3 regions of the Yoonia sp. GPGPB17 genome follow, and region 3 is predicted to be linked to each of the others. Evidence: riboswitches for the same ligand, from Rfam matches in the RefSeq annotation. Region 3 holds a riboswitch; each other region holds the start of a gene.
The links. Region 3 has a riboswitch for thiamine pyrophosphate ahead of thiM (hydroxyethylthiazole kinase). Riboswitches for the same ligand answer to the same signal wherever they lie in the genome.

Region 1 (10,074 bases), on a different contig from region 3:
CACCGGTAAGGTCGTGAACGGCTTTGTCTCTGGCTTTGGGTATACTGGTAAGATGGCCATGGCCTCAACCGTAGCGCACGACAGTCACCATATGATTGTGGTGGGCACGGATCGCGCCATGATGGCGGCTGCGGCCAACCGTCTAGGTGAAGTCGGTGGCGGTGTCACTGTTTGGAAAGACGGGAAGGAACTGGCGCTTGTCGAGCTGCCCATCGCTGGTTTGATGTCTGACAGCCCTGCCGCAGAGGTCGCTGCCAAAGCTGATCAGATGGTCGCGGCCATGGCTGCCTGTGGCTGCACATTGAACAATGCCTATATGCAGCATTCGCTGCTGGCGCTTGTTGTCATCCCATCGTTGCGGATTTCTGATCTGGGGTTGGTCGATGTCGACAAGTTTGAGATTACCGAAATATTTGAGGAAAATGCATGAATATGGCCCAAGAGGTGTCAATCCGGACACCTGATATCCCGAAACCTGAGAGTTTCACCGATGCAAAGAAGGCTGTCGCCCGGTTGCAGGAGCTGTACGCCGCGGCGGTGAAATTCCTGTCCGAGAACTTCGGCGAAGCACTGATAAACGGACAGCCTGAAGCGCGAGTACGCGCTTACTATCCGGAAATTCGCCTGACGACGACGACTTATGCCAAGACGGATACGCGCTTGTCGTTTGGCCATGTGGCTGAGCCCGGCGTTTATGCCACCACGATTACCCGGCCTGATTTGTTTGCATCCTATCTTGAGCAGCAGATTGGCCTGCTGATCAAAAGTCATGGGGTGCCGGTTGTGATCGGGGCGTCGAGCACCGAAATGCCTGTACATTTTGCGGCTGCAAATGACCCGGGGCTGACGGTGCCGCAGGACGGCTCGATGGAGTTCAATCTGCGTGACAATTTCGATGTCCCAGACCTGAGCACGACGCACGACAATATCGTGAATGGTGAGACATTTACCTATCCCGACGGCGCGCGGCCCTTGGCGCCCTTTACCGCACAGCGCGTTGATTATTCACTGGCGCGTTTGGCGCATTACACGGCGACGGCGGCAGAGCATTTTCAGAACCACGTCCTTTTCACCAACTACCAGTTCTATGTGGAAGAGTTTGAATCCTACGCGCGCCATATGCTCGCTGATCCCGAAAGCGGCTATACCAGCTTTGTGAGCACCGGGAATGTGGAAATCACGGATGCAGATGCACCCATCCCCTTGCCTGGCAAACTGCCACAGATGCCGACTTATCATCTGAAACGCGCCAACGGCAGCGGGATCACTTTGGTGAACATTGGTGTGGGCCCGTCGAACGCAAAGACGGCGACTGACCACATTGCCGTGCTGCGTCCGCATGCTTGGTTGATGGTCGGCCACTGCGCTGGGCTGCGCAACTCGCAGCGGTTGGGTGATTTCGTGCTGGCGCACGCTTACTTGCGTGAAGATCACGTGCTGGACGATGACTTGCCGGTGTGGGTGCCGATTCCGGCGCTGGCGGAAATCCAGATTGCGCTTGAAACGGCTGTGGCTGATGTGACTGAACTTGAAGGCTACGAGTTGAAGCGGATCATGCGGACGGGCACTGTTGCGACTATCGACAACCGCAACTGGGAGCTGCGCGAACAAGCGGGGCCCGTGCAGCGCCTGTCGCAATCGCGTGCCATTGCGCTGGATATGGAAAGTGCGACAATTGCCGCCAACGGTTTCCGTTTTCGGGTGCCCTATGGGACGCTGCTGTGTGTTAGCGACAAACCCTTGCATGGAGAGCTGAAACTGCCTGGTATGGCCTCAAACTTCTATAAAACACAGGTGGCAGCGCATCTGATGATCGGCATTCGGGCGATGGAACGTCTGCGCGAAATGCCGCTTGAACGCATCCACAGTCGGAAATTACGCAGTTTTGAGGAGACGGCTTTCCTCTGATCAGCCAAAAAACGCAAAAAGTGGCGCTTTTTCCCTTGTAAACCTACACTAATCGTTGTGGTCTGCCACAACATACCGTTAAATGTGCGGGTAATAGGCCCTACTGCTGGGGCGAATGAGGGAGACCAGAACAATGGCTACAAAACCAATGACAAAAGCGCAGCTTGTTGCTGCTTTGGCCGATGAAACAGGCATGGATAAGAAAGCGGCGGGTTCCGCACTGGACGCTGTGACTGGCATCATCACCAAAGAAGTATCCGGCGGCGGTGCTGTGACACTTCCTGGCGTTGGCAAAATCTACTGCCGCGAGCGCCCAGAGCGTATGGTCCGCAACCCAGCTACGGGCGAGCAGATCAAGAAAGACGCAGACAAGGTTGTCAAAATGACAATCGCCAAAGCGCTGAAAGACAGCGTGAACGGCTAAGCCATCGGCCGAAAGGCAGGATGCAGATGTTGAGAGGGTCGCCAGATTGGCGGCCCTTTTCCGTTGCGGCGCGTGATTGGCATTTCCCATCCTGATCTTCTTCGATAGGTGGCGGATATGGATATCAAAGCAATCGCAATGGGTTTGGCGTTCGCGCTGATGTGGTCCTCGGCCTTTACCTCGGCGCGGGTGATCGTGGAGTATGCGCCGCCGCTCAGCGCGTTGGCGTTGCGGTTTCTCATTTCCGGGTTGCTGGGCGTTGCAATAGCTTGGGCGCTGGGACAGTCAGCTCGGCTATCGGGCAAGCAGTGGCTGGGTGTGGTGATCTTTGGCGTCTGCCAAAACGCCCTTTACCTCGGTTTAAATTTCGTGGCGATGCAGACGATACCTGCGTCATTGGCGGCAATCATTGCCTCTACGATGCCCCTTCTGGTCGCTCTGGCTGGTTGGATCGTTTTTGGCAATCGCGTGAGGCCCTTGGGGATCGCGGGGCTTATCGCGGGGCTTATCGGCGTGGTCTTGATCATGGGCGCGCGCTTGCAGGGTGGCGTTGATGTTTATGGGCTGATCCTTTGTGTGATCGGGGTGGTGTCTTTGACTATCGCAACACTTGCAGTTCTGGGCGCCTCATCGGGTGGCAATGTGCTGATGATTGTGGGCTTGCAGATGCTGGTGGGCAGCGCAATTCTTTGGGCGCCTGCGCTGACACTCGAAGTTTGGGACGTTACTTGGAACTGGCAGTTGGTTGTCGCGTTCGTCTATACCACTTTGGTGCCCGGGCTGGCGGCGACTTTGGTCTGGTTCCTGCTTGTGGGGCGCATCGGGGCGGTGAAGGCCTCAACCTTTCACTTTCTCAACCCGTTCTTCGGGGTCGCCATTGCGGCGGTCTTGCTGGGCGAGGTGATTGGCGTTCTGGACGTTATTGGCGTTGCGATTATCGCGGGAGGTATCTTGGCCGTGCAACTGTCGAAACAGTAGTTAGCCGATCTGACCGCGCACGCCGCCCGTTTGCCCGCGATCCAGAAGCAGGTGATCGAGGATGACACAAGCCATCATGGCTTCGCCGACAGGTACCGCGCGGATGCCGACGCATGGGTCGTGACGCCCCTTGGTGATCACTTCCGTGGGTGTTCCGTCCATGCGGATCGATTTGCGCGGCGACAGGATTGATGAGGTTGGTTTTACGGCAAACCGCACCACAATGTCCTGTCCGGTGCTGATCCCGCCAAGGATGCCGCCAGCGTGGTTCGAGCTGTAATCTGGCCCATCAGCTCCCATGAAAATCTCATCCGCATTGTCGCGGCCTGTCAGCGCGGCGGCGGCCATGCCTTCGCCAATCTCGACGCCCTTCACCGCGTTGATCGACATCATCGCAGCAGCCAAATCGGTGTCTAACTTGGCATAGACCGGTGCACCTATGCCTGCGGGCACGCCGCGTGCGACAACTTCGATGATCGCGCCGACAGAGTTGTGATCGTCCTTGCGCAGCCATGCAAGGTAGTCGTTCCATTCGGCTGCCGCCTCGGCATCCGGGCAGAAGAAATCGTTCTGATCGATCTGGTCCCAATCCATTTTGGCGGGATCGATCTTTTTTGTGCCCATCTGGGTCATATAGCCTTTGATCTGGACGCCCGGCGCAATCGCATTGATCGCCTCGCGCGCCACACCCCCAGCGGCCACACGCGACGCCGTCTCCCGTGCAGATGATCGCCCGCCCCCACGCGGGTCGCGCAGACCGTACTTCTGGTGGTAGGTGATATCTGCATGGCCGGGTCGGAACGTGTTGATGATATCGCCATAGTCTTTCGACCGTTGATCGGTATTTTCAATCATCAGTTGGATCGGCGTACCCGTCGTTTTACCCTCATACACACCCGACAGGATCTTCACCGCATCAGGTTCATTCCGCTGGGTCGTGTTCTTGTTCAGACCGGGGCGGCGCTTGTCCATCCATTGCTGGATCATCGGTGCCTCAAGCGGCACGCCCGGTGGGCAGCCGTCAACCGTCGCACCCAAAGCAGGCCCGTGGCTTTCACCCCAGGTAGTGAAGCGAAACAAATGACCGAAGCTGTTGATCGACATAGAAGTACCCCTTTGCCGCTTGGGTCTAGCGGGCGTGACAATCAGGCTCAAGTGCTTTCCCTTGCCTCGCTGCCCAAACCGGCTTAGCTAAGACCTACCTCGGGGGGCCACCAGCGTGGCTGAGATGCAATCATGCGGACCCGTAGAACCTGAACCGGTTAAGACCGGCGGAGGGAAGGTTTAGCAACCCCGCTATCCCCCAATCCGCCCGTCGCATTTGGAGGATACGATGAAACCAACCACCTATCTGCCAGCTGTTGCGGGACTTGCCCTATGTGCCACAGGCGCCATGGCCGAGACCCCAGTGCTGCAAGTCATGACCTACGACAGTTTTGTCACCGAATGGGGCCCCGGCCCCGCGATTGAAGCGGCCTTCGAGGCGGAATGTGCCTGCGATCTACAATTCGTTGGCACTGGTGACGGTGCGGCACTGCTGGCGCGGCTGCAGTTGGAAGGACCACAAACGGATGCAGACATCGTGCTGGGTCTGGATACGAACCTCACAGCAGCTGCCCGCGAAACAGAATTGTTTGCGCCGCATGGCGTTGATGCTGATCTTGATCTGCCGATTGCATGGACTGACGCCGAGTTTCTACCCTTCGATTGGGGCTATTTCGCTTTCGTTGGCAATGCAGGTGCGGATGCGCCCGCGTCATTGCGCGCATTGGCTGACAGTGACACCAAGATCGTGATCCAGGACCCGCGTTCATCCACCCCCGGTCTGGGTCTTCTGATGTGGGTCAAGACGGCCTACGGCGACGAAGCCCCTGCGCTTTGGGCTGATCTGGCTGACAATATCGTCACTGTGACCTCGGGCTGGTCCGAGGCCTACGGCATGTTCCTTGAAGGCGAGGCGGACGCAGTCTTGTCCTACACCACATCGCCCGCCTACCACCTGATTGCTGAAGAAGACGACAGCAAGGTTGCATGGGCTTTTGATGAAGGCCACTACATGCAGGTCGAAGTTGCGGGCAAAGTTGCGGGCACGGACCAGCCGGAGCTTGCAGATCAGTTCCTTGCGTTCATGGTGTCCGATGGGTTCCAAAGCGTGATCCCGACAACAAACTGGATGTATCCGGCGGTGACGCCCGCAAGCGGCTTGCCAGAGGGGTTTGAGACATTGGTCACACCCGGCACATCTTTGCTGTTGTCGCCCGAGGACGCGGCTGCAAAGCGTGATGCGGCGCTGGATGAATGGCGCACAGCGCTGTCCCGGTAACTGCACGATGGCCTGACGCCGCTGCGGCGGCGTTGGTGCTTGTGTTAACTCTTGGTACGCTGGGTGCTGTTGCCTGGCGTGCCGAATGGGGGGCGGGCTGGCCCCCGCAGATTGGGCCGCAATCCGGTTTACGGTTGTGCAGGCGCTGCTTTCTGCTTTCTTCAGTGTATTGTTGGCAATTCCAGTTGCTCGTGCCCTTGCGCGGCGCAGGTTTTGGGGCCGCCAGCTCTTGATCACGCTATTGGGTGCACCGTTTCTGTTGCCCGTCATTGTGGCCGTTTTGGGCCTTCTTGCTATCTTTGGTCGCGCTGGGCTGCTGAATGACGGGTTGGCATGGTTGGGTATCTCGCCCATTTCGATCTACGGCCTGCATGGCGTCGTGCTGGCGCATGTGTTTTTCAACATGCCGCTGGCCGTGCGTTTTATTTTGCAAGGCTGGCTGGCGATCCCGGCTGAACGGTTTCGCTTGGCCGCTTCGCTGAATGTGCCGGTGTGGCGGTTGCTGGAAGTGCCGATGCTGCGCGCAGTGGTGCCCAGCACCTTCCTTGTCGTCTTCCTGCTGTGCCTGACGAGCTTCGCCGTGGCGCTGACGATGGGCGGTGGCCCGCGTGCGACAACGGTCGAGTTGGCTATCTATCAGGCTGTGCGTTTTGACTTTGATCTGGGTCGTGCGGCTTTGCTTGCGTGCATTCAGTTTGTGCTCTGCGTGTTGGGCGCTGTTTTGGCATGGCGGGTCACTGGCAATGATCCGATAGGGACCGGGCTGGACCGTGTCATACAGCGGTGGGATTTGGCGCGGCCGGGCGTCGATTATGGTGTGATTATCTTGGCGGCGGTCTTTCTTTTGTTGCCACTGACCATGATCGTTCTGCGTGGATTGCCGGAGTTCTTCAATATGCCAGCCACAATCTGGGTAGCCGCGCTACGATCAGTGGTTGTCGCGCTTGGATCGGCGGCGCTTTGTGTGCTGATGGCGCTCGCGCTCGCCCTACGGGGTGGCATGATGGTTTCCGTTGTTGGGGTCATGCCTCTGGCGGCGTCTGGTTTGGTCGTCGGAACGGGCGCATTCTTGCTGGTGTTTCCCTTCATTCGCCCGGCTGATGTTGCATTGCTGGTCACGATGCTGGTGAACGCGACCCTAGCTTTGCCATTTGCGCTGCGCGCGCTTGCACCGGCAGCCGCGCAAGTCAAAAAAGACTATGGTCGCTTGGCGCTATCGCTGGATATGGCCAAAGGATCATGGGTACGTTTGGTGGTTCTGCCCCGGGTGCGACGCCCGCTGGGGTTTGCTTCCGGGTTGGCGGCGGCCTTGTCGATGGGGGACCTTGGGGTGATCGCCCTGTTTGCGGGGCAGTCCGAGGAAACGCTGCCACTGGCGATGTACCGGTTGATGGGGGCTTACCGCATGGAATCTGCGGCGGGAGCAGCGCTGTTGCTGGTGGCATTGAGCTTCACGCTCTTTTGGATATGTGATCGTTGGGGGCGGGCGGATGCTGACATGTGAAAATCTGGTGCTGCGCCAAGGGTCGTTCTCGCTGCGATCCGATGTAGCCTTCGAGATGGGCAAGGCTGTTGCGCTGATCGGGCCATCCGGGGCAGGAAAATCGACATTGCTGGCGGCGATTGCCGGGTTTCTGTTGCCTGCATCAGGGCGGTTGCTGTGGGATGGCGTCGATTTGTCAGGCGCCGCGCCGGGTGCGCGCCCTGTCAGTATGCTGTTTCAGGACAACAACCTTTTTCCGCATTTAACGGCTGCGCAGAATGTCGGGCTGGGGCTGCGCCCGGATTTGCGTTTGAACGCACAAGACGAAGCTGTAGTTGCCGCAGCTTTGGCCGATGTCGGGCTGGATGGCTTTGGTGATCGCAAACCCGGCGCGCTATCTGGTGGCCAGCAAAGCCGGGTGGCCTTGGCGCGGGTCCTTGTGGCAAACCGGTCTCTTGTTTTGCTGGACGAACCCTTTGCGGCACTTGGCCCTGCGCTCAAGGATGAGATGCTGGATTTGGTGAAGGCCAAGCTGGTTGCGGGCGGGAAGACGGTGATTATGGTGACCCACGATCCGGCTGACGCCCGGCGGATTGCTGACATGGCGGCGTTGGTCGCAGATGGGATGGTCCATGCGCCGGTGGCAACAGATGTGTTGTTCGACAACCCGCCATGCGGCGCTGGCAGCCTATCTTGGGTAAGGTGGGTCAAGGGTCCACCTGATGTAAAGCAAAAGGCCCGCCAATTAGCGGGCCTTGTGTTTGTCAGATCAGTTCAAACTTAATCTTTGTGCTTATGTGGTGCCCACAGGCGCTTGTTTGTCAGGTACAGCAGCACCGACAGAACCGTTAGGAACAGTACACCTGTCAGGCCTGCTTCCTTGCGCGCGACCAGCTTTGGCTCTGCCGTCCACATCAGGAATGCCGCAACGTCCATAGCGACGTCTTCCAACTCGGCAGAGTGACCGTCTGCGTAGTCAACGTCGTCGCCCCAAAGCGGTTGAGCCATCCCGATCCAGGAGCCGGGTACCATGTGCTTACCCTTTTCATCGATGCAGCTTTCAGGGAAGCCGCCTGCAGCGAAGGCCACGTTATAAGAGCCGTCCATCGGTTCGCCTTCCAGCGCACACTCTGGCTCTTCGTGGTAGCCTGTCAGTAGCGACGCGATATATTCAGCACCGCCCATACCATACACAAACTGGTTGATCCCCGTGCCTTCAGGACCGTGGAAACCAGCACGTGCCTTGGCCATCAGGCTGAGGTCGGGCGCATTTTGCGCTTCGTTTGCGGGGAAGGTATTTGCCGGTGAAAACGTGATCTGATCGTCTGTTTCAGGATCAATATATTGCGGGTTCGCATCCCAATCCCAAAGCGTGAACTGCTCTGCATAGGCACGCATCTGATCTTCTGGCAACGCGGGGCCACCTTCGTCATGCAGGTTGCGAAATGCAACAAGCTCTAGCCCATGGCACGAAGCGCAAATCTCAGTATAGACCTGAAGACCACGTTGAAGTTGCATCTGATCATAGCTGCCAAACGGGCCCTCAAACGGGAACGCGTAGTCAGTGATCTCGACCTCGACTTCGGCAGCCATGGCTTGCCCTGCTGTTAGGGCAAGCGCTGTTGCAGCGGTGAGTGTGAATTTACGGAACATATTCATTGGTCCTCTCTCACTCGGCCGGGTTCGCGACGGGCTTGGCGCCGTCACTCTTCGGCGCGTAGTGCGCGTTGAAGTCTTCTTCGATGGTTGCGTTGAAGCGGCGTGTTTGGCTTCTCGATCACGCCAAGCAGAGGCAGGATGACGAGGAAGTATGCAAACCAGTAGGTCGACCCGAGCAAGGCGATGTAGGGGTAGATCCCTTCAGCCGGACGCGCACCAACCCACATCAGCAGGATGAAGTTAACGACGAACAGCCAGAACCACCATTTAAACATCGGGCGATAGCGACCGGACCGCACTGTAGAGGTATCCAGCCAAGGGGCCAGCGCCATCACGACGATCGCGCCGAACATCGCCACAACGCCGAAGAAGGCTGCGTCGACAATGCCGAATGTGATCCAGTTCACGGCAATGACCAGCCAGACCTCTTGGTCGAATGCCCGTAGAATCGCGTAGAACGGCAGGAAGTACCATTCCGGCACAATATGCGACGGCGTCGCTAGCGGGTTAGCAGGGATGTAGTTATCCGGGTGACCCAGATAGTTTGGCATGAAACCAACAACCGCAACAAACACCGCAAGAATGATCGCCAATGCAAACAGATCCTTGATCACGAAGTACGGCCAGAAAGGAAGTGTATCTTTTGCAGCGTCTTCTTTTGATGTGCGACGCACCTCAACACCGGTTGGGTTGTTGTTACCTGTCGTGTGGAACGCCCACACGTGCACGATTGTCAGACCCAGCAGAATGAATGGCAGCAGGTAGTGCAGCGAGAAGAAACGGTTCAGCGCAGGCTGTCCGATGGAACCGTTCGGTGTGCCCAGCAGCCAGATTTGCACAGACTCACCAATGAACGGGATTGTGCCGAACAGGCCGGTGATAACAGCAGTCCCGTGGAAGGACATCTGCCCCCATGGCAGCACGTAACCCATAAAGGCTGTACCCATCATCAGGACGTACATCAGCATACCAACGATCCATGTCACCTCACGCGGTGACTTGTATGAACCGTAGTAGAGCGAACGGAAGATGTGCGCATACACGGCCACAAAGAACAGCGACGCGCCGTTCATGTGGAAATAGCGGATCATATGGCCGCCATTCACGTTGCGCATGATGTGCTCAACCGAGTTGAACGCCATATCAACATGCGGCACGTAGTGCATCACAAGCACGATGCCTGTGATGATTTGCAGCACAAGTGTGAAAACAAGAACGATACCCCAGATCCACATCCAGTTCAGGTTCTTGGGTGTGGGGATCATCAGTGTGTCATACAGCAGGCCAACGATTGGCAAA
Region 2 (10,074 bases), on a different contig from region 3:
CACCCGTTCCAATTCGTCAGTGTCATGGGTAGACACGCCCAGCTTCAGCCCCGCCTTCCGGATGGCGGGCAAATCGGCTTCGTCCAGGTCTTCCTGACCCAGATGAACCCACTCACAGCCCAGATCGAGCGCCGCTTGCCAATGGTCGTTCACGACCAGCACTGCACCGTATTGCTGGCAGAGGTCGCGCGAGACCGCGATTTCGCGCTGCACGTCCTCATCCGCCTGATCTTTGATGCGCAGTTGTACCAGTTTCACGCCCAAGGGCAGCATCCGCCGCAGCCAGTCGGATCGATCAAAGATCGGGTAAAAACGGTCCAGTGTCATGACAGGAAAGCCTTGCCGATCACGGGGGTGGAGGCTTCGGCCATATCGCGCGCCTCAATCGGCTCAGCCCCATAGGCCAATTGCCCCGCCTCAACCGCGCGCATCATCGCGCGGGCCATCGCCACCGGATCGCCTGCGCGGGCAACGGCTGTATTGAGCAGCACGGCGTCATATCCAAGTTCCATCGCATGTGCGGCGTGGCTTGGCAGCCCGATCCCCGCGTCAACGACCAGAGGCACATCCGGAAACTCTGCCCGCATGGCCCTTAAAGCATATGCGTTGCTCAGCCCGCGACCCGAGCCAATCGGCGCGCCCCATGGCATCAACACCTCGCAACCTGCGCTTTGCAAACGTTCAGCAACGATCAAATCCTCGGTCGTGTAGGGAAACACCTGAAAACCCTCATCCGACAAAATGCGGGCAGCCTCGACCAATTGGAACACATCCGGTTGCAAGCTGTCGGTGTGGCCGATCAGTTCCAGCTTGATCCAGGTGGTAGCGAACACCTCGCGCGCCATATGGGCCGTGGTAACCGCTTCCTTTACCGTGTGGCAGCCAGCGGTGTTGGGCAGCACATGCACACCAAGGTCCTGGATCATCTGCCAAAACACCTGCCCGTGGCCACCTGCGCCTTCCCGGCGCAAGGACACCGTGGCCACCCCCGCTGCGCTTTCGTGAAACGCCTGTGCGAGGATCGCAGGGCTTGGGTATTGTGCTGTCCCCAACATAAGAGGGTTGGGCAGCTTAGTGCCGTAAAACTCTTTCACCCTCATCCCCCCTGCATTGGCGCGACGACTTCGACGCGGTCCCCGTCGCTCAGTTCAACACCCGCGCGAAGGCTTGCGGGCACGAACTCTTCGTTGACGGCCGTAGCAACGCGACCGGAAAAGCCGCATTCTGCAAGAAGGTCCGGAAGAGTCTCCGCTGCGACCTCGCACCCTGTTCCGTTAAGCGTAATCTTCATCGACCATCTCCGAATGCGTGTTGTTCAGCGCCAGATCTGCCACACCATGTGCCAAAGCAGGCGCAAGCAGATAACCGTGGCGATAGAGTCCGTTGGCATAGATCGTGTCACCACGCCTGCGAATGCGCGGCAGGTTGTCCGGGAAGGCGGGGCGCAGATCGACGCCGATTTCCAGCACCTCCGCCTCTCCGAAAGCAGGATTCAGCGCATAGGCGGCGCTGAGCAATTCCAGCATCGAGCGTGCGGTTATACGGCTGCGGTCCTCGCTTTCGATCATCGTTGCGCCCAGCATGTAGATTCCATCCCCGCGCGGCACGATGTAAAGTGGTATCCTTGGATGCAGCAACCGCACTGGGCGGGTCAGGTTTACATCGCGGCACCGGATCACCAGCATCTCTCCCTTGACGCCGCGCAAATCGGACAGAGCGCTTCGTGCTTGTAAACCTCTGCAATCAATAATTTTTTTAGACCATCGGGCGCATATTTGTTGTGAAACACCACGCCTTTTTCCTCCAAAGAAGTATAAAGAGCCTGCAAGGCTTTGCGTGGGTCAAGATGGGCTTCCGCCTGAAAGAACAGCCCCTTTGTGAAGCCGGACAAATCAGGTTCAAGTTCTGCAATATCGCCATCGACCTCCACAAAACCTTCGGTGCGGCGCGCAAAGCGGCGCAAATCCGGCAGATCACGGCGCGCGGCGACCACCAAGGTGCCAAGCCTTTGGACATCGGTCTTGTCCGCCCACCACTCAATGGCCATCTGGCCGAGACGCAACACCGGCTCTTCGGCGTTTTCAAATTCGCACCAAGGCGCCAACATCCCGCCCGCCCACCAGGAACAGGCGTGAGGGCCTGGAGGGCCCGCCGTATCAAAAACCTGAACCCGCGCCCCGCGCGAGACCAATTCGGTCGCGATGGCGAGCCCCGCAACACCGGCCCCTATGATCGACCAGAGGCTCATGCTTTGCCTGAAGCGGGCCAGAACTGATGGAAGTGATGCACGGGGCCATGACCGGAACCGATGTTCAACGCATCTGCATCAGCAATCGCCGCTTGCAGGTAACTATGGGCCTCTCGCACCGCAAGTTCCAGAGGAAGACCCTTGGCCAACCCCGCCGCGATTGAGGAGGATAAGGTGCATCCCGTCCCGTGCGTGTTAGCTGTCTTGCAGCGCGGTGCACAAAGCTCGGCAAGCACCTGATCCCCAGACACCAGAATGTCATGGCAGATTTCGCCATCCGCATGTCCGCCCTTCATCAGGACGGCCTGCGCCCCCAGATCACAGAGCGCCCGGCCTTGCGCGATCATCTCGGTGCGTCCAACCGCAACAGGTGAGTCCAGCAGGCAAGCCGCTTCGGGCAGGTTCGGCGTCAGCACACGCGCGCGCGGCAATAAGACGTCCCTAAGTGTTGCGACAGCCTCGGCCGCCAAGAGCAAATCGCCTGATTTTGCAATCATCACAGGGTCAAGCACCAATGGGCCGGGATAACCGTCAAGCCCCGCTACAACGCAGTGGATGGTGTCTGGCGTGGTCAGCATACCAATCTTGACGGCTTTGACGTTCAGATCATCCAGCACCGCGTCAATCTGCGCAGTGATCATATCCTGCGGGACGCCGTGGACGGCGGTGACAGCTTTTGTGTTCTGCGCTGTAACAGCGGTGATGACCGAGGCCCCGTAAACCCCGAGTGCTGACATCGCCTTAAGATCTGCCTGAATGCCAGCGCCGCCGCCGCTGTCTGATCCTGCTATCGTCAACGCGATATGCGCCATGGCAACGCTCCATATCAATGGGCATCGCGTACAAAACTGCCTGCTTGCGCAAAGACCGTTCCCTACGCCGGAATTGCCCGGATCAGGTTCGATGGGTTAGCGCATACGCGCCTCTCAGCCTCTGGTGAGGCACCCCAACGGTTCCCGTCCCGATTAGCAATTCAGTGCGAGTAAGTCAAATGCCTGGGCCATGGTGACTTCGGGCCGATATTCCAGCTATCGGACATTGCCGTCTCGGGCTGTCTTTTGGTGTCGATCGAAAATCTATGTTCTCTTCTAAAACAAAAAGACCGTATGAAGACATTCAGAATGTGCGTGAATTTTCGTGCCGCTTGTGTTGGCGGCAAGATAAAATCTTGACCGGGTTGGGCTGAAAGCCGCCCTTTGCATTTTACCGCGTTGGCACCGGCGCATCCCCACGATAGTCGTAGAATCCGCGCTTTGACTTGCGCCCCAACCATCCGGCTTCGACATACTTCGTCAGCAGCGGGCAGGGGCGATACTTCGTATCAGCCAGCCCGTCGTGCAGCACGTTCATGATCGCAAGGCAGGTGTCCAGCCCGATGAAATCAGCCAGTTCCAGCGGCCCCATGGGGTGGTTGGCGCCAAGTTTGAGTGACGTATCAATGGATTGGACCGAGCCGACACCTTCATAAAGCGTATATATTGCTTCGTTGATCATTGGCATCAGGATGCGGTTGACGATAAAGGCCGGGAAATCCTCAGCAGTGGCAGAGGTTTTGCCAAGACGTTCCACAACTGCATGGCAAGCTTTAAACGTGGGCTCATCTGTTGCAATGCCGCGGATCAGTTCGACCAACTGCATGATCGGCACCGGGTTCATAAAGTGGAACCCCATGAATTTTTCAGGACGATCAGTACGGGACGCCAGGCGTGTGATCGAAATTGACGACGTGTTCGACGTCAGAATGGTGTCGGGCTTTAGATGCGGGACCAGATCTTCGAAAATAGCGGTCTTGATGGTCTCACGCTCGGTTGCGGCCTCGATGATCAAGTCGGTTTGGCCCAAATCCGTCAGAGTTTGCGTCGTGCCGATCCGTTTCATCGCTTCGGCTTTTTGAACAGCAGTGATCAGCTCTCTGCTGACCTGCCTGTCAAGATTGCGATCAATCAATGCGACGGCGGCGCTCATGGCCTCTTGACTGATATCGGTCAGCAGAACCTCGTAACCGGCCAACGCAAAGACATGCGCGATGCCGTTGCCCATTTGCCCTGCGCCAACAATACCTACCTGTTCAATTGTCATGATCAATCCTCTGCGGGTTCGCTGCACCATAGGCCCCGGCAGGGGGCGGCTTCAAGGCGACACAATAAGTAAAAATTTCATCAAATGCCCTTATTAGCAAATTCGCAAAGGATTTCTACGAATCTGCCTGTTGGGTGATGAAGAGAAGGGCTGGACACCATGAAGCACGAGAAAATAGAGAACAGCGATCTGTCTTATTCGCCGTGCCGTTACGGGGCCTCTCGAATGTTGTTTCGCGGGCCGCGCAAGCGCCTTGATCTGCCGTACATTGCGTTTGTCGGCGGGACAGAAACCTACGGTAAGTTCATTGAAAAACCTTTCCCGCAATTGGTTGAAAAGGCCATGCGCCAGACCTGCGTCAATTTTGGCTGTGTGAATGGCGGGATTGATGCCTTTGTGAATGACCCAACAATCATGGGCATCTGTTCAGAGGCTGATTTGACCGTCGTACAGGTGATGGGGGCCAATTATCTGTCCAATCGTTTCTACTCTGTCCATCCCCGGCGCAATGATCGCTTCTTGCGGGCCTCGACGGTCTTGCAGGCCATTTATCAAGACGTCGATTTTTCTGAGTATTCCTTTACCCGGCACATGCTGGGCGCATTGCACACCAAGTCGATTGAACGGTTTGACACGGTGGTCGTAGAATTGAGAGAGGCATGGCTGGCGCGGATGCGGAATATGCTGAAGCAGATTGGTGATCGTGTGATTTTGCTGTGGTTTTCAGAAGACCTGATGGCGGACGAACATTGGTCAGAACGGCCCGGCCAGTTACAAGTCGATCCCTTGTTCATCACGGCGTCAATGATCGATGAACTGCGACCCATGGTTAAAGATGTCGTTGTCGCAAACCCGACAGAACGGGCTATTTCGCAAGGGTCTCGCGGCATGTTTTTCCCACCTTCACAGGCCAAAGCGGCATCCGAAATGCTGGGTGTCGATTGCCATGTCGAAGCAAGTGCTGCGTTGGTCCCCAAGATACGCGATCAGCTTTATGCCATATAAAAAGGCCCGCGCGGCATGCGCAGGCCCTATCAATACAACTTCGGCTAGGTTCAGAGTTTGTTTGTCAACTCTGGTACCGCGTCAAACAGGTCGGCAACCAGACCGAAATCCGCAACCTGGAAGATCGGCGCTTCTTCGTCCTTGTTGATGGCTACGATGATCTTGCTGTCTTTCATACCGGCCAAGTGCTGGATCGCACCGGAGATACCGACGGCAACATAAAGATCAGGTGCCACGACCTTACCCGTCTGGCCGACCTGCCAGTCGTTTGGCGCATAACCACTATCAACTGCAGCGCGGGATGCGCCGACCGCGGCGTTCAGTTTGTCAGCCAGCGTTTCGATCAGGGCAAAGTCCTCTTCAGACCCAACACCGCGACCACCAGATACGACGACACCCGCAGATGTCAGTTCAGGGCGGTCAGAAGCCGCGACCTTGTCTTCGACCCACTCAGACAGGCCGGGGTTTCCGGCGGCACCGATGCTTTCAACGGCAGCAGAACCACCCATTGCGGCAGCGTCAAAACCGGCAGTCCGGATCGTCATAACCTTCTTGTCGTCGGAAGACTTGACGGTTTGGATCGCGTTACCTGCGTAGATCGGACGTTCAAATGTATCTGCATCAACGATGGCCGTCACTTCGGAAATGACCATCGCATCCAACAATGCCGCCACACGTGGCATCACGTTCTTGGCGTCTGTCGTGCCGGGTGCCGCGATATGGCTGTAGTCGCCAGCGAGTGAGACAATCAGGTCCGCAGTAGGTTCTGCCAGTCGGTGACCTAGGGCGGCATCTTCAGCGCACAGCACTTTGGAGACACCTTCAATCGTTGCCGCTTCATCAGCCGCAGCTTTGGCGGATGCCCCGGCGCAAAGCACGGTCACATCACCAAGGGCCCGCGCCGCAGACACGGCCTTTGCTGTCGCGTCAACGGCCAGCGCGCCGTCAGTGACTTCGCCAATCAGAAGAACAGCCATTATACCGCCCCCGCTTCTTTGAGTTTTTCAACAAGTTCGTCAACGGACCCAACCATGATACCCGCCTTGCGTGCTTCGGGTTCGGTTGTGCTGACGATGCTCAGACGTGGCGTGATGTCGACGCCGTAGTCGGCGGGCGTCTTTTCATCCAACGGCTTCTTCTTGGCCTTCATGATGTTAGGCAGGGATGCATAACGCGGTTCGTTCAGGCGCAAGTCAACGGTCACGATTGTTGGCATTTTGACCTTGATCGTCTGCAAGCCACCGTCCACTTCACGCGTGACCGTTGCGCTGTCGCCCTCCACATCAACCTCGGATGCGAATGTTGCTTGGGACCAACCCAGCAGGGCAGACAGCATCTGGCCCGTGGCGTTCATGTCATTGTCGATGGCCTGCTTGCCGCAGAGCACCAAACCGGGGGCCTCTTCTTTAACGATTGCAGCAAGAATTTTCGCAACGGCGAGAGGTTCGATATCGGTGTGAACGTCATCGGTTGCGACTACCAAAATCGCGCGGTCCGCACCCATAGCAAGAGCAGTGCGCAGCGTTTCCTGGCTTTGCTTGACGCCGATGGACACGGCGACCACTTCGTCAGCCTTGCCCGCTTCGCGCAGGCGAATGGCCTCTTCCACGGCGATTTCATCGAACGGGTTCATCGACATTTTGACGTTGGCGAGATCAACACCGGAACCATCCGCTTTCACACGAACCTTCACGTTGTAGTCGATCACGCGCTTGACGGGTACGAGGACCTTCATCTGCGTTACTCTCCTAAGAATCTGATCAATTATCTTCTCGGATTGTTGTTATCCTGCGCGTCGCCGGGAAAACAGTGCAAAATCGACGCGACAGCGCCTGCCGACGCCACGTTCTTGACGCGCACGTCAGGTCCGGGGTGCTAGCCGGGTTACAATCGGCCTGGCCTAGCGGTTTGCGCCAGGCACCCATAAAACGTCGTTCTTGCCGTTATCATTAGCGATGCGCGCGGCCTGAAAACACCAGTCTGACAAACGGTTGAGATACTTCACCGCCGCCGGATTGACCGATTCCATTGTTGCCAATTCCACCGTCAGACGTTCAGCGCGTCGTGATACGGTGCGACACAGGTGGAGGTGCGCGGCCAAAGCCGACCCACCCGGCAGGATGAAGCTGCGTAGGGGTTCAACCTGTTTGGTCATCTCGTCAATTTGGCCTTCCAGCCGTTCGACCTGCGCGTCGGTCATGCGCAGGACGGGGTACTCAGACTCGCTATCCTTTTCCATATCCGGGCGGCAGAGGTCTGCGCCAAGATCAAACAGGTCGTTCTGGATCATCGCCAGTTGTGCATCCATGTCACCGGTCGCGTGCAACCGGGCAAGACCGACAGTCGCATTCGTTTCATCGACCGTGCCGTATGACGTGACACGCAACGAATGTTTGGCGACCCGGCTTCCATTACCCAAGGCGGTTTCGCCCGCATCGCCAGTTTTGGTGTAGATTTTGTTGAGAACAACCATTTGGTTAGCTTCCTTCGCTGCGCAGGTAGACAAAAATAAGGATCAAGACGACGGCGACAAACTGTGCGCCGACCCGCCAGCGCATGATCTTGTTGGCGTTCTTGCGATTGTACTCGCCACCTTTGCCGAAGCTGCCCATGCCCCACATTAAAATGCCAAGCACAATCAGCACCGAGAGTGACATGAGCCAGAATAGGGGATCGTCTGCCATGATCATGAGTCCTTCGTTTGTTTTCCACGCGATGTAGCAGGCAGGTCCGCGAAGGAAACCCTCAGGCCTTCAAAATCACCGCATCCAGCAACCGTGTTGGCAAAATACGCCGCAACCATCCCATCAGATATGTGGGTGTCGTGACGTAGTAACGCGGCTTAGGTCGGGGGGATGCCAAGGCATGCAGGATCTTTTTGGTCACAGCTGACGGCGGCAATTCAAACGTATCTGGCCCTTTATCATCATAGAGCCGCGATCTTAGCTCATGATACTGCGTTGCGCGGGCTGAGTTCTGCCAATCAATCCACTTCTCAAAATGTGGGATCGCGTTTTCACGGATTTTTGCGGTGATTGGGCCAGGTTCGATCAGGATCACCTTGATCGCGGTATCGCTCATCTCAAGCCGCAATACATCGGTCAGCCCTTCCAGCGCGTGTTTAGTGGCCACATAAGCACCGCGCCAACGCATCGGCACAAAGCCGAGCACAGAAGAACAATTGATGATCCGCCCGTGGCCTTGCGCGCGCATCACGGGGATCACCAGACGCGTCAGCTCGTGCCAGCCAAAAAGTTCGCCTCAAAAATGGCGCGCAATGCATCTGCCGGTAAATCCTCAACCGCGCCGGGGCAGGCGAAAGCGCCGTTGTTATACAGCGCATCCAGCGTCCCGCCCGTTGCCTCCAGCGTTTCGGCTAGGCCAGTGACGATGGTTTCGGCGTTCGTGTAGTCAATCAGTGGGCTTTCAAACCCTTCGCCGCGCAGTCTTTCGCAGTCTTCGGGCTTGCGGCAACTGGCGAAGACGCGCCAGCCCGCAGCGCGCAATCCATGTGCGGCGTCATAACCAATGCCTGAGGATGATCCGGTGATGAGGATTGTTTTCTGGGTCATTGCAACTGTTTGGCGCGGTGCAAGCGCCGTGGCAAGAGCCACAACAGCTAGAAGGCGAATGCATGCCCAGATATAGTTGCTTTACGCCGGAATCACGCATCGCTAAACCAGAGCAATGAGTGATGACAGCGATACCGGCCTTGGCCCGAACGACGTAACCGAGACTTTGCGCCGCGCGATTGGCGACCGGTATCTGACCTATGCGCTGTCCACCATCATGCACCGTGCGTTGCCCGATGCGCGCGATGGTTTGAAGCCTGTGCATCGTCGTATTCTTTATGCGATGTCGCGTTTGCGTCTGTCTCCCTCTGGTGGGTTTCTGAAATCCGCCAAGATCAGTGGCGACACGATGGGTGACTTCCACCCGCATGGGGATGCCGCGATCTATGACGCGATGGCGCGTTTGGCGCAGGATTTTAACGTGCGTTATCCGCTGGTGGATGGGCAGGGGAACTTCGGCAACATTGATGGCGATAATCCTGCGGCGTCCCGTTATACCGAGGCGCGGATGACAGCGGCGGCCGAGGCATTGCTGGAAGGCCTGTCCGAGGACAGCGTTGATTTCCGCGACAACTATGACGGGCGGTTGACCGAACCAGCCGTTTTGCCCGCCACTTTCCCGAACCTGCTCGCCAACGGATCGAGCGGCATCGCCGTGGGGATGGCCACGAATATCCCACCCCACAACCTGCACGAATTGATTGACGCCTGTCTGCATCTGATCAAGACGCCCGACGCACGTGATGATACGCTGCTGAACTACATTCCCGGTCCTGATTTTCCGACGGGTGGTGTGATTGTCGAACCGAAAGAGAACATCGCCGAGGCCTACCGTACCGGGCGTGGCGCGTTCCGCCTACGTGCAAAGTGGGAGGTCGAGGATCTGGGGCGTGGTCAGTGGCAAGTGGTCGTGACCGAGATCCCCTATCAGGTCCAGAAGTCCAAACTGATCGAAAAGCTGGCCGAGGTGATCCAGCTGAAGAAAGTACCATTGCTTGCCGACGTCCGCGACGAAAGCGCGGACGATATCCGTGTCGTGCTGGAACCGCGTGCCAAGACCGTCGATCCAGAGGTCATGATGGGCATGCTGTTCCGCAACTCCGATCTGGAGACGCGGTTTAGCTTGAATATGAACGTGCTGATCGACGGGCTGACGCCGAAAGTTTGTTC
Region 3 (10,074 bases):
GACGTTGGGGTGGGAGAGGAACTCCCCTATGACGACGCAGCCTTCGACGTCGTTGTCTGCGTCGATGTACTGGAACATGTGGACGACGTGACCAAAGTCCTCGCTGAAGTGGCGCGGGTTCTCAAACCCGGTGGCCTTTTTCTGTTCGACACGATCAACCGCAATTTTTTGTCGCGTTTTACGACGATCACCATTACCGAAGATACCCTTGGCCTACTGCCCAAAGGCACGCACGATCCGGCGCTTTTCATTCGACCCGCAGAGCTGCGTACCGGACTAGAGAAAGCGGGCCTTGTGTCCGGTCCGATGACGGGCCTTGGACCTCGGGGACTGAACCGTAACGGTGATTTCACCTTTGGCCCGCTTCCGATCCGAACCGTGATCTACATGGGCATCGCCCGCAAACCGGGGAACCACTGATGATTGAAATCACCCTTCTGGTCACCGCGCTGCTGTTTGGCGGTATGGTGCTCTATTCTTTCGGCTTTGCTGCCTTTGTCTTTAACGCACTTCCGCCCGAAACCGCAGGCCCGCTCATTCGACGCGCCTTTCCGCATTTCTATCTGTTCGTGTTGGCCAGTTCGGCAGTTGCAGCGGCCATTGCATTTGCGTTCGATCCCGTTTCAAGCGCCATTCTCATAGCTATAACGGTCACGACGATCCTCGCGCGCCAAGTCCTCATGCCCGCAATCAACACCGCCACCGATGCGGGTTCAAAAACTCGGTTCAATGTCCTGCACAGTCTTTCGGTTGTGATTACGCTGGCGCATATTGGCGCTGCCGCTATCGTGCTTATCCGGCTTGCGGGATCCTGACGCGAGGGATCTTTCTTAAACTGGATTCTGTGCGCTTAAGCAAAAAACATCAAACCACCATCGGCATCGTAAATGGGCCGTATGCGCAACCGATTCAGGAACGGTGATCCGTCTTTACGATAGTTCAGGATATCGATGGTAAAACGTGTCTCCGCCTTCAGACCCTGGCGAATTGCCTCTATTGCATGAGGACTGGTCTCTGGTCCTTGTAAGAAGCGGCAGTTGCGCCCAATGGCTTCTTCCGGTGTATAGCCGGTCTGATCTTCGAACTCATCGCTCACAAAAATCATCGGGTTGTCAGAAACAGACGGATCCGAAAAGACCACGCTCATTTCAACTTCGTCGTCTTCCAGAAGCGACCTGAGGTAAGATTGATCAATTTCAGAGTTTGACATGGAATTCCCCTTCGCAGGAAATCACTTAACGAACAAGTTCGCCTACCTTGTACTCATCCGCACCGGATTGGCCAGAGGCTGATATCAACTAACTCTGCTTCAAGAATCTGAGTCAGCTTACCGGTGCGCTGCATTCCGTCGGTTACGACCAGCGGGGCCGGTCTGATTAGCTTTGGAGCCAGAAGGTTTGATCCAATCAGGCCACTGCTGCGTACTTATAAAGGTAGAAAAAATTGTAAATCAGCTTTAAGATGGAGGATCAAGGCAATGTTAACTAATGCGAGAAACCACGTCTGTTTTACGTGGAACTTCATATTCGATCTCGAAGTAAGCCCGCTTCGTAACATACCAGACGTCGCAACCCGGCATTACGTGTTCCAAGTGTTGGGCGCAATGTGGGCTGTGGTGGCGTCGGTCGCTATCGGAAGCTACACGTTTTTTGCCGCGAGCTTGATTGGTCACTCTGTCCTGATTGCAGCTGCTGCGATTACTGTCGCAACCTTCACCACGGCTGCGACGAAACCCAATGTCTTTATGCATAATTCCGGTCGCAGAAACGATGGTGAACATGAGTAGGCTTGTTTCATAAGCGCTTGAAGAGAAGTTAAGGAAAAAAAGTGGGAAAGTTGAGCTTGGTAGGGTTTACCCTGACGATAAGCGTGATTGGAACGGGTGCCGCGGCTCATGTGAATTGGTTTGTCGAGCGTGACGCAGAACCTCTTGTCAATGTCAGTTTAACCGACCCCATTTTCCTGGTGTGGATATGCCTCGCGTCGATGATGGTTCTCTTCTCCGTCTGGATTGACGGGAAATTGCCTACGCTTCGCGTTGCAGAGAGCAAGCTTCGTCACGATTTCATGGAGATTTTGCGCGTCTTCACGGGGATGAGCTTTCTTTTGACCGCCTATGAAGGGTCTCTGGTCGCGCCACACAAGGTTGCGGACGGGACATTCGGCCTTGCTCTTGTCGTGATGCAGGCCGCCATTGGTATCATGCTGATCGCCAATCGGTGGATCAAGACTGCGGCTGTCATGATGTTGGTTCTGCACGCCGGCTGTCGCAATGAAATTCGGTCTGTTTCCCGCACTTGAATATGCGATCATTATCGGGATCGCGTTCTTCTTGCTGCTAAACTCGATCGAGGATGAGGCACGCCGGGATTGGCTGAAACCGTATTCAGTAGATGCGTTGCGGATTTGGACGGGAATTTCACTTGTGGCTCTGGCCGTGGGAGAAAAACTGGCTCCCTCGGCATTGGGGCAGGTTTTTGTTGCGCAGTATCAATGGAACTTCATGCAAGCCCTCGGCTTCAACGTCTTCGACGATCGCCTGTTTGTCCTGTCCGCGGGCATGGTCGAAGCCGTCATCGGGATCGTACTAATCCTTGGCACGACAGTCCGCCTCGCGGTTTTGGCCTTGTCCGTCATAATGGCGATATCGAACATCGTTTTCATCGTCCAAGGCAACAACGAAGCCGCGCTTGTCGAATTTATCGGACATATGCCGATCATTGGCATAGCCCTGCTCCTTTTGTTGTTGGGGTATGGCCAAAGGCTGAAAATCACGCACGCCTTTTCGCAGCAGCAGGCTATTTCGAGTAGCGTATGAATGTGGACGTCTGACGCCACAACCGCCAAAACAGCCCATACCGACTTAGAAGGAGTATAGACATGAGCAATGCTAATAGTCTTGGGAACGCAACGCATGCGGACGTCAAAAGCCAACTGAGCCCGGCCACGCCAAGCCTGGACCGCCCGTGGGACTCCTTGAAAGAAGTCCTTCGTCGCGTGAATGTCCGACAGGGCGACCGGGCCACACATCGCGCCTATCATAGTCTTTACGAAGACATGCTGAATTGAGCGCACTGATACTCATAATGGGCGCGACCTCTGGCATCGGCGCGCTGGCCGTTACGGAAGCTGTCGGTCGCGGACTGCCCGTGCGCGCCTTTGCGCGCAGCGCTGACAATCTTGAGAAAACCGATTTGATTGAGCCGTTTGCTGGGGACGCGCGATCAGCAGACGATGTGACGGCAGCGCTCGCCGGTGCCCGCGCGGTGATCTACACGCTGGGTATCAAGGAACGGCTTGCGATGCTCTGGGAGGAAGAGGCGCTCTTTTCCGATAGTACGCGTGTGCTGATTGAGGCGATGAAAGACAGTGACACCAAGCGATTGGTGGCGGTAACTGGATTTGGTGCGGGACGTTCTCGAAGTGCAATGAGTTCGATTGAACGTCTTGGTCATCGGGCCATCCTGGGCAGGCCCTATGCCGACAAGGACCGGCAAGAGGCGATGATTATGGAAAGTGAAATCGATTGGACGATTGTTCGGCCAGTTATTCTGACCAATAGTGCGAAATCACGCGGGCTTGAGGTGCTGCGCGATCCATCAAGTTGGCGAAACGGATTGGTCTCACGGCGCAGTGTCGCATGCTACCTTGTTGATGCCGTGGAGGATGGCCTCGACATCGGCGCGGATGTCGTGCTGACCCGTTGAAAGCTGGCGTTTGCTGTTGCCTCTGCCGGACAGTATCGCGATGGAAGTATTTTACTCAGGGACCATGTCCAAATCAATGTCAGACCTTATCGCAGAAAACGTTCAGGTTTATCCACGACCGCCAGCCCTGGAACCGGTGCCGCACCGCCTGCGCGTCGTGTTGAATGGTGAAACTGTCGCTGAAACGACCCGTGCTTTGCGGGTCCTTGAAACCCATCATGCGCCAACCTACTACATTGCGCCTGAAGACGTGGAGGCCGCGTTGATCGCGACGCGCCGCACCACCTTTTATGAGTGGAAGGGGCAGGCAGCCTATTTCAATGTGCGGGCAGGCGACAAGACGGCGCACCGCGCAGCGTGGAGCTATCCGTCCCCATCCGCATCCTTCAGCGCTTTGGCCGGACATGTGTCTTTCTACGCTGGCGCGATGGATGCATGCTTTGTTGGTGCAGAGCGCGTCATTCCGCAGCCCGGCGACTTTTACGGCGGGTGGGTGACGGGGAACCTACAAGGGCGTATCAAGGGCACACCGGGGACCGAGCATTGGTAGGGCCGACCGCCAAAACGGCTGTCATCGGCGCAGGTATGGCTGGTCTGACCTGCGCGCGGGAATTGATGCAGCGCGGCGTAGATGTGGTGGTTTTTGACAAGGGTCGGGGACTGGGCGGCAGGATGGCAACGCGCCGCGCGGAGGGCGGTTTCCAATTTGATCACGGTGCCCAGTACGTTACACCGCAAAGCGATGGCTTTTCCGCGATGTTGAAGCAAGCCGAAGCCGCTGGTGTCGTGGCACGCTGGCCGCAAGATCGTGAAAAACCGGCGTATGTCGGTGTCCCCGGGATGACCGGCTTGGCAAAGCATCTGGGAAACGGCCTGACGATCCGAAAAGAAACCCGCATAGAGAGTATCGTGAAATCGAATGGTCGCTGGAAATTGATTTGGCAAGGCGGCGATGAGACGTTCGATCGGGTGGTCATCACCGCGCTTGCGCCTCAGATCGGCGCGCTCTTGCCCGACGCGCATCCCTTCAACGCCTCCCTGAAAACGGTCGAAATGACACCGTGTCTGACGCTGATGGTCGGACTGCCCGGTGATGTTGAACTGCCCTTTGTGTCGCGCCGCGCTCCGGAAGCGGACCTAAAGTGGATTGTGTGTGACAGTGCAAAGCCGGGTCGGCCGGATGCGACGTGCATTGTCGCGCATGCCAGCCGCGATTGGAGTATGCGGCATCTGGAATTGGATCGGGACGCTTTTGCCAAACTTATGCTGCCGCTTCTGTGCACGGCACTTGGTATCAGTGCTGTGATCACTCCGGCCTATTTGTCAGGACACCGTTGGCGGTACGCGTTTGTGTCCCGACCGCTCGGGCGTACCTATCTAGCCGACGAGGAGGAGACGCTATTCGCTGGTGGCGACTGGTGTCTTGGTGCGAAAGCCGAAGATGCCTGGGTTAGTGGGCAGGCCATTGCAGCGACGATCGCAAAACGGGTCTGATTTAAAATGACGCATAGACGAGACTAATGCGTCTCCCGGATTGACCGCACTGCCATTTCCAAGATAGCCTTGACTTGTCAGGGGCGCCGAGAGGCTGAGATGCACCCTTTGAACCTGAACCGGATAATGCCGGCGGAGGGAGGCAAAAACAGACCTAGTCGGTCTGTACCGTCTTTCCGTATCAAGCGAAAAGGAAAGATCGCATGCAACCCAATGCAGCCCTCGACGCGTTACGAACGCAATCGCCGCTTGTCCACTGCATCACGAACTACGTCGCCATGAACATCGCTGCGAATGTCACGCTGGCTGCAGGCGCATCGCCTGCCATGATCCATGCGCCTGAAGAAGTTGCGGATTTTGCCCTGATCGCAGGGGCTTTGACAATCAATATCGGCACTTTGTCCACCCCTTGGCTGGAAAGCATGAAAGCCGCCGCCGTCGCAGCAAATGCGGCCAAAGTGCCGTGGGTGCTGGATCCCGTCGCCCATTTCGCAACGCCCTATCGTGCCAAAGCAGCCCTTGATCTTCTTGCGATCAAACCCAGTATTGTTCGAGGGAATGCGTCGGAAATCATCGCTCTCGCAGGCGGAGCCGGGTCTGGCAAAGGCGCCGACAGTGGCGATCGCGTGAGCGACGCACAGCGTTCCGCCCGGGCCCTTGCAGTGCGCCATGACTGCATCGTGGCAGTCTCAGGCCCGGTTGATTTCATCACCGACGGCAAACGAAGCGCAAGTATCACCGGTGGTTCGGACATCATGCCAACCGTGACAGCCTTGGGATGTGCGCTAACAGCTTTGGTTGGTGCCTATGCTGCCATAGCACCCAGGTTCGAGGCGACAATTGCAGCGTTCGTGCACTTTGCTGAAGCGGGGGAGCGGGCAGGTGCTGAAACATCGGGGCCCGGCAGCTTTTCGGTCGCCTTCTTGGATACGCTTCACGCGCTACAAACCGGTGATCTTCTGGAGACGCGTGTGTCATGGAACTGATTCCACGCAGCCTTCGGTTGTATCTGGTGACGGACCCGAACCTTTGCCCCGGACCTGCGTTGATCGAGACGGTCGCAGCTGCGGTTCGCGGCGGCGTCAGCTTTGTGCAGCTGCGCGACAAGGAGGCCTCGACCCAAAGCCGCGTCGAAGCCGCGCGCGCGCTGAAACGCGTATTGGCAGGCAAAGGCATTCCACTTGTCATCAACGATGATCTTGAGGCAGCGGTCGCAGCAGACGTGGATGGTGTGCATATCGGCCAAGATGACGTCATTCCCGCATTCGCGCGGAAGCGTTTGGGACCGGACAAGATCATCGGCCTGTCTTGCGAGACGCCAGAACAGGTCGTGTCAGCAGACCCTGACCTTGCTGACTACCTCGGCCTTGGCACCGTTTTTCAGACTACGACCAAGGCGGATCACAAGCCAACGATTGGCCTGTCTAGTCTGGCCGAAATGGCGCGGTTGGCGCGGTTGCCAACAGTGGCCATTGGCGGATTGAAGCGCGAGCATGTGGCCGATGTCCTGCGGGCCGGATGCAACGGGGTCGCCGTGGTTTCCGCGATTTGTGGTCAACCCGATCCGGAACGCGCAGCGCACAACCTCAGCCATGCTTTGAATACAACAGCTGGACTTTCGATATGATCAGAAACGTTCTGACCATTGCTGGTTCCGACCCTTCCGGGGGTGCTGGTGTCCAGGCTGACTTGAAGGCCTTTGCAGCCAACGGGGTGTATGGATTGGCGGCCATAACGGCTTTGACCGCGCAGAATACCCAAGGCGTCAGCGGCGTCGAATTGATCGCACCGTCGTTCGTCAAGGCACAGATCGCCGCCGTTTTTGCCGACGTCCGCATAGATGCCGTTAAGGTCGGCATGATCGCAACCTCAGAGATCGCAGTAGCGGTTGCGCAGGCCTTGTCTAATCATCAAGACATCCCAATCGTGCTTGATCCGGTGATGGTCGCTAAAGGTGGCGCGCCGCTGTTGCAAGACGATGCGATGGAGGCATTGCGCGTGTCACTGTTGCCCCTGGCCACGGTCTTGACCCCAAACCTGCCAGAAGCCGCGCGTCTGCTGAACCGACGCGAAGCTGCTACCCGCGACGCAATGGCCGCCCATGCACGCGATCTGTCGGATTTGGGTCCAAATGTCACGCTGGTGAAAGGCGGCCACCTGAACGGGGACCAAAGCCCCGACGTTCTGTGGGATGGCATACATCTCCACTGGTTCGAAGCTGCGCGCATGCAAACCAGGAATACGCATGGCACAGGCTGTAGCCTGTCGTCAGCGATTGCAGCGCAGCTCGCCAAAGGTCTGGTGCCAAGTGCGGCCGTTGCCGCAGCGAAGCAGTACATCTCAGGCGCGATTGCTGCGGCTGATCTCCTGACAGTCGGACGAGGTAACGGGCCGGTCCATCATTTCTACAGTCTTTGGAAGGAAAAAACATGAGTAAGGCCCTAAAGGAACAGACCGTCTTGGTGACAGGCGCGGGCCGGGGATTGGGTGCCGCAATCGCGCGGGCATTCGCCCGAGAAGGTGCGCGGGTGGTGATCAACTATCGCAACAGCAAAGCGGCTGCAGAAGAACTTGCGACTGACTTGGGGGATCGTACTGTTGCTTTGCAGGCCGACGTACAAGATGCCGACGCAGTAAAGCAGATGGTCAAGCATGCAGAGAAGGCGGTTGGCCCGATTACGACCTTCATTCACAACGCCTTGGCTGACTACAGCTTCAACGGGGATGCGCGGTCCACCGTCGAGACCCTAAGCGCCGCTGAAATGCTCTCGCAACACAGCACTGCGGTGCTTGGCGCGCTGAATGTCATCCAAGCCACCGCTCCGGGGATGGCAAATTCGGGCTTTGGGCGGGTTGTCACGATCGGCACGAACCTCTTCCAAAACCCTGTCGTGCCCTATCACGACTATACCTCCGCGAAGGCCGCTCTGCTCGCGTTGACGCGCACCATGGCGGCCGAGCTCGGGCCAAAAGGCATTACGGTCAACATGGTATCCGGGGGTCTGTTAAGGACGACCGATGCCAGTGCTTCAACACCGCAGGAAGTCTTTGACTACATCGCGGGCGTTACGCCCCTGCGCTCGGTGGTGACCCCGGAAGAGGCCGCAGACGCGGTCTTGTTTTTTGCGAGTCCCTGGGCACGCGCTGTGACTGGCCAAAACCTCGTCGTTGACGGAGGTTTGGTGTTCGGGTGAGATGGAGAAACTGTGACGGAAGAGCCAATGCAGGATGCCTACCGTTTCCGCGTCTCGATGATTGCTAAGGGTCGAAGCGAAAGGAAGTTTTAGATCCGGGTTTTTTCTTATCTTTGAACGACCGGTTTGGTGATAGCATGTGCGAAGCAGCAGTCATGACGCCGCACCTGCAAAATAGTGCTGCGTGAGCAAAGATGGAAAAACCAAGATTGGGTTTCCCGCGGTCTGGCCGTAGCGGCAACTTGCGGCGGATGGCCGAAGAAACGCCAAAGTGGGTGATGCTGCGCTCTGTGCGATTGTCGGGTTCGGGCGGAAACCGCTATAGTCCCCGATTGAGGGCTAGTCTGTGTGAACGTGCTCTCAATGGCGTTGCCTCATAGCACGCCTTAGGAGCAGCGTGCTTACAAAAACCAGGATCAAAGCGGCGTAAATGCTGAGAGCCAGTCCGCCGAAATGGTAAACCACATAGTACGTGTCCGATGTCTTTGGCGAAGGCATCAACAGGTCGGCAATCCACAAATGATAGACAAGAATGCCAATCCAAATCAGCAGCCAAACTAGACAGGATACTTGGATGAGCTTTAACGCGCGTAGGACCATACTTGAAGCAATGCACTTGGCGGATATGAAATCAAGTGTCCCAACCGGCGAGTTCTGTTCTAAGCAGGCCGCTGACATGATAATCTGTTGGCGCCAGCATGCGGGGGCGGCTCATGTCGCCCGAACGCTGGACCGGACGTTCGCTCGATAAACCTGGATGATTGCTGGGTCCGCAGACTCCCAGTCCGCCGTCGCCCTGATTTCGCGTCCGCCGCGAACGGCGGGTTTGACGGACCGCACCGCAGCATCCGACACTCCGAACGGACGGCGGCTTTGGGTAGACTCGAATGCGGCACAACCGGCTCGGCACCGCGGATGCTGCATTGCCTTCGATGGCAGCTCTGAGCCCCAAAGCAGAGTGCGACGCCCGCATCACTCTATCGTCACGGTCCGCTCGCAATCAATCAAAGTAACGTACCAACTGCCGAGCAGTGCTAAAGATATCAATCAGCGTATCTATTGCCGTATCTTCAAGCAGCAGTCCGTCAGGCAAATCATGGCGGCATCCTAGACCAACCATTTTCAAATAGGGTGCGACTGGATGACTACTTTCAAAACCATCCGGAACTATGTCGAACGCCTTGCGTGTCACCACGCCGTCCGGAAAAGTCTCTTTGAACTCCGTATCGGTCAAGATATCGGCCAAGCCTTCGGGGTCATTAATCAGGCGCTGGCGAAGCCTCGCAAGGGCAACCTTAGATGGCTGGAAAAGTGCGGCCCCCGCGTAACAATTCTCTGGCTCGATGTGCAGATAATAACCAACGCTTTCTGAGAAATCACCGGCATTGGCAAATACATCCACATCGGCGCGGAAAAAGCACGCCCAACACGCTCACGTGGTTCCTGAAAGAACTTTGTGTAGTTTTGCTTTGGTTTAACCCGCGCTTGCGCGACGTAAGGATCAAAGCGATCAGCATAGTCGTGCAATGTAATGGCTATGCCGGTGAAATTATGCAAAGCATCGTCACGTTCGGCGCGATGCTCATCCATCCATGCCTTGCGATTATTCGCTGCGAGATTGGAAAGGAACGCAAATGTTTCTGGCTCTACCATAGGTTAAATTCCTGTTTCGCTGTTTC

Region 1: linked by a shared signal. The riboswitch ahead of thiB (thiamine ABC transporter substrate binding subunit) and the one ahead of thiM (hydroxyethylthiazole kinase) in region 3 are both predicted to bind thiamine pyrophosphate.
Region 2: linked by a shared signal. The riboswitch ahead of thiD (bifunctional hydroxymethylpyrimidine kinase/phosphomethylpyrimidine kinase) and the one ahead of thiM (hydroxyethylthiazole kinase) in region 3 are both predicted to bind thiamine pyrophosphate.

The regions. Positions count from the first base shown of each region.
Region 1 is NZ_JATACI010000002.1:2,746,495-2,756,568, forward strand. Features, by position in the region: gene ade (adenine deaminase) at 1-430, shown strand, start outside; gene QTO30_RS14505 (AMP nucleosidase) at 427-1,908, shown strand; gene QTO30_RS14510 (HU family DNA-binding protein) at 2,042-2,332, shown strand; gene QTO30_RS14515 (DMT family transporter) at 2,450-3,310, shown strand; gene aroC (chorismate synthase) at 3,311-4,414, opposite strand; TPP riboswitch at 4,505-4,607, shown strand; gene thiB (thiamine ABC transporter substrate binding subunit) at 4,644-5,633, shown strand; partial or broken gene QTO30_RS14530 (thiamine/thiamine pyrophosphate ABC transporter permease ThiP) at 5,609-7,137, shown strand; partial or broken gene QTO30_RS14535 (thiamine ABC transporter ATP-binding protein) at 7,124-7,814, shown strand; gene QTO30_RS14540 (cytochrome c1) at 7,897-8,775, opposite strand; partial or broken gene QTO30_RS14545 (cytochrome b) at 8,786-10,074, opposite strand, start outside.
Region 2 is NZ_JATACI010000002.1:3,434,759-3,444,832, forward strand. Features, by position in the region: gene QTO30_RS18160 (thiamine phosphate synthase) at 1-327, opposite strand, end outside; gene QTO30_RS18165 (thiazole synthase) at 324-1,094, opposite strand; gene thiS (sulfur carrier protein ThiS) at 1,097-1,291, opposite strand; partial or broken gene QTO30_RS18175 (FAD-dependent oxidoreductase) at 1,275-2,248, opposite strand; gene thiD (bifunctional hydroxymethylpyrimidine kinase/phosphomethylpyrimidine kinase) at 2,245-3,060, opposite strand; TPP riboswitch at 3,103-3,207, opposite strand; gene QTO30_RS18185 (3-hydroxybutyryl-CoA dehydrogenase) at 3,452-4,327, opposite strand; gene QTO30_RS18190 (DUF6473 family protein) at 4,487-5,332, shown strand; gene QTO30_RS18195 (electron transfer flavoprotein subunit alpha/FixB family protein) at 5,383-6,309, opposite strand; gene QTO30_RS18200 (electron transfer flavoprotein subunit beta/FixA family protein) at 6,309-7,067, opposite strand; gene QTO30_RS18205 (cob(I)yrinic acid a,c-diamide adenosyltransferase) at 7,233-7,805, opposite strand; gene QTO30_RS18210 (twin transmembrane helix small protein) at 7,810-8,016, opposite strand; partial or broken gene QTO30_RS18215 (SDR family NAD(P)-dependent oxidoreductase) at 8,078-8,904, opposite strand; gene QTO30_RS18220 (DNA topoisomerase IV subunit A) at 9,020-10,074, shown strand, end outside.
Region 3 is NZ_JATACI010000003.1:50,782-60,855, reverse strand. Features, by position in the region: partial or broken gene ubiG (bifunctional 2-polyprenyl-6-hydroxyphenol methylase/3-demethylubiquinol 3-O-methyltransferase UbiG) at 1-420, shown strand, start outside; gene QTO30_RS20650 (DUF4149 domain-containing protein) at 420-815, shown strand; gene QTO30_RS20645 (PAS domain-containing protein) at 851-1,210, opposite strand; gene QTO30_RS20640 (hypothetical protein) at 1,478-1,786, shown strand; gene QTO30_RS20635 (hypothetical protein) at 1,828-2,301, shown strand; gene QTO30_RS20630 (hypothetical protein) at 2,273-2,818, shown strand; gene QTO30_RS20625 (hypothetical protein) at 2,881-3,069, shown strand; gene QTO30_RS20620 (NAD(P)-dependent oxidoreductase) at 3,087-3,707, shown strand; gene QTO30_RS20615 (DUF427 domain-containing protein) at 3,784-4,257, shown strand; gene QTO30_RS20610 (NAD(P)/FAD-dependent oxidoreductase) at 4,251-5,201, shown strand; TPP riboswitch at 5,271-5,359, shown strand; gene thiM (hydroxyethylthiazole kinase) at 5,405-6,187, shown strand; gene thiE (thiamine phosphate synthase) at 6,178-6,828, shown strand; gene thiD (bifunctional hydroxymethylpyrimidine kinase/phosphomethylpyrimidine kinase) at 6,825-7,634, shown strand; gene QTO30_RS20590 (3-oxoacyl-ACP reductase) at 7,631-8,395, shown strand; gene QTO30_RS20585 (DUF2461 family protein) at 9,396-9,740, opposite strand; gene QTO30_RS20580 (DUF2461 family protein) at 9,659-10,048, opposite strand.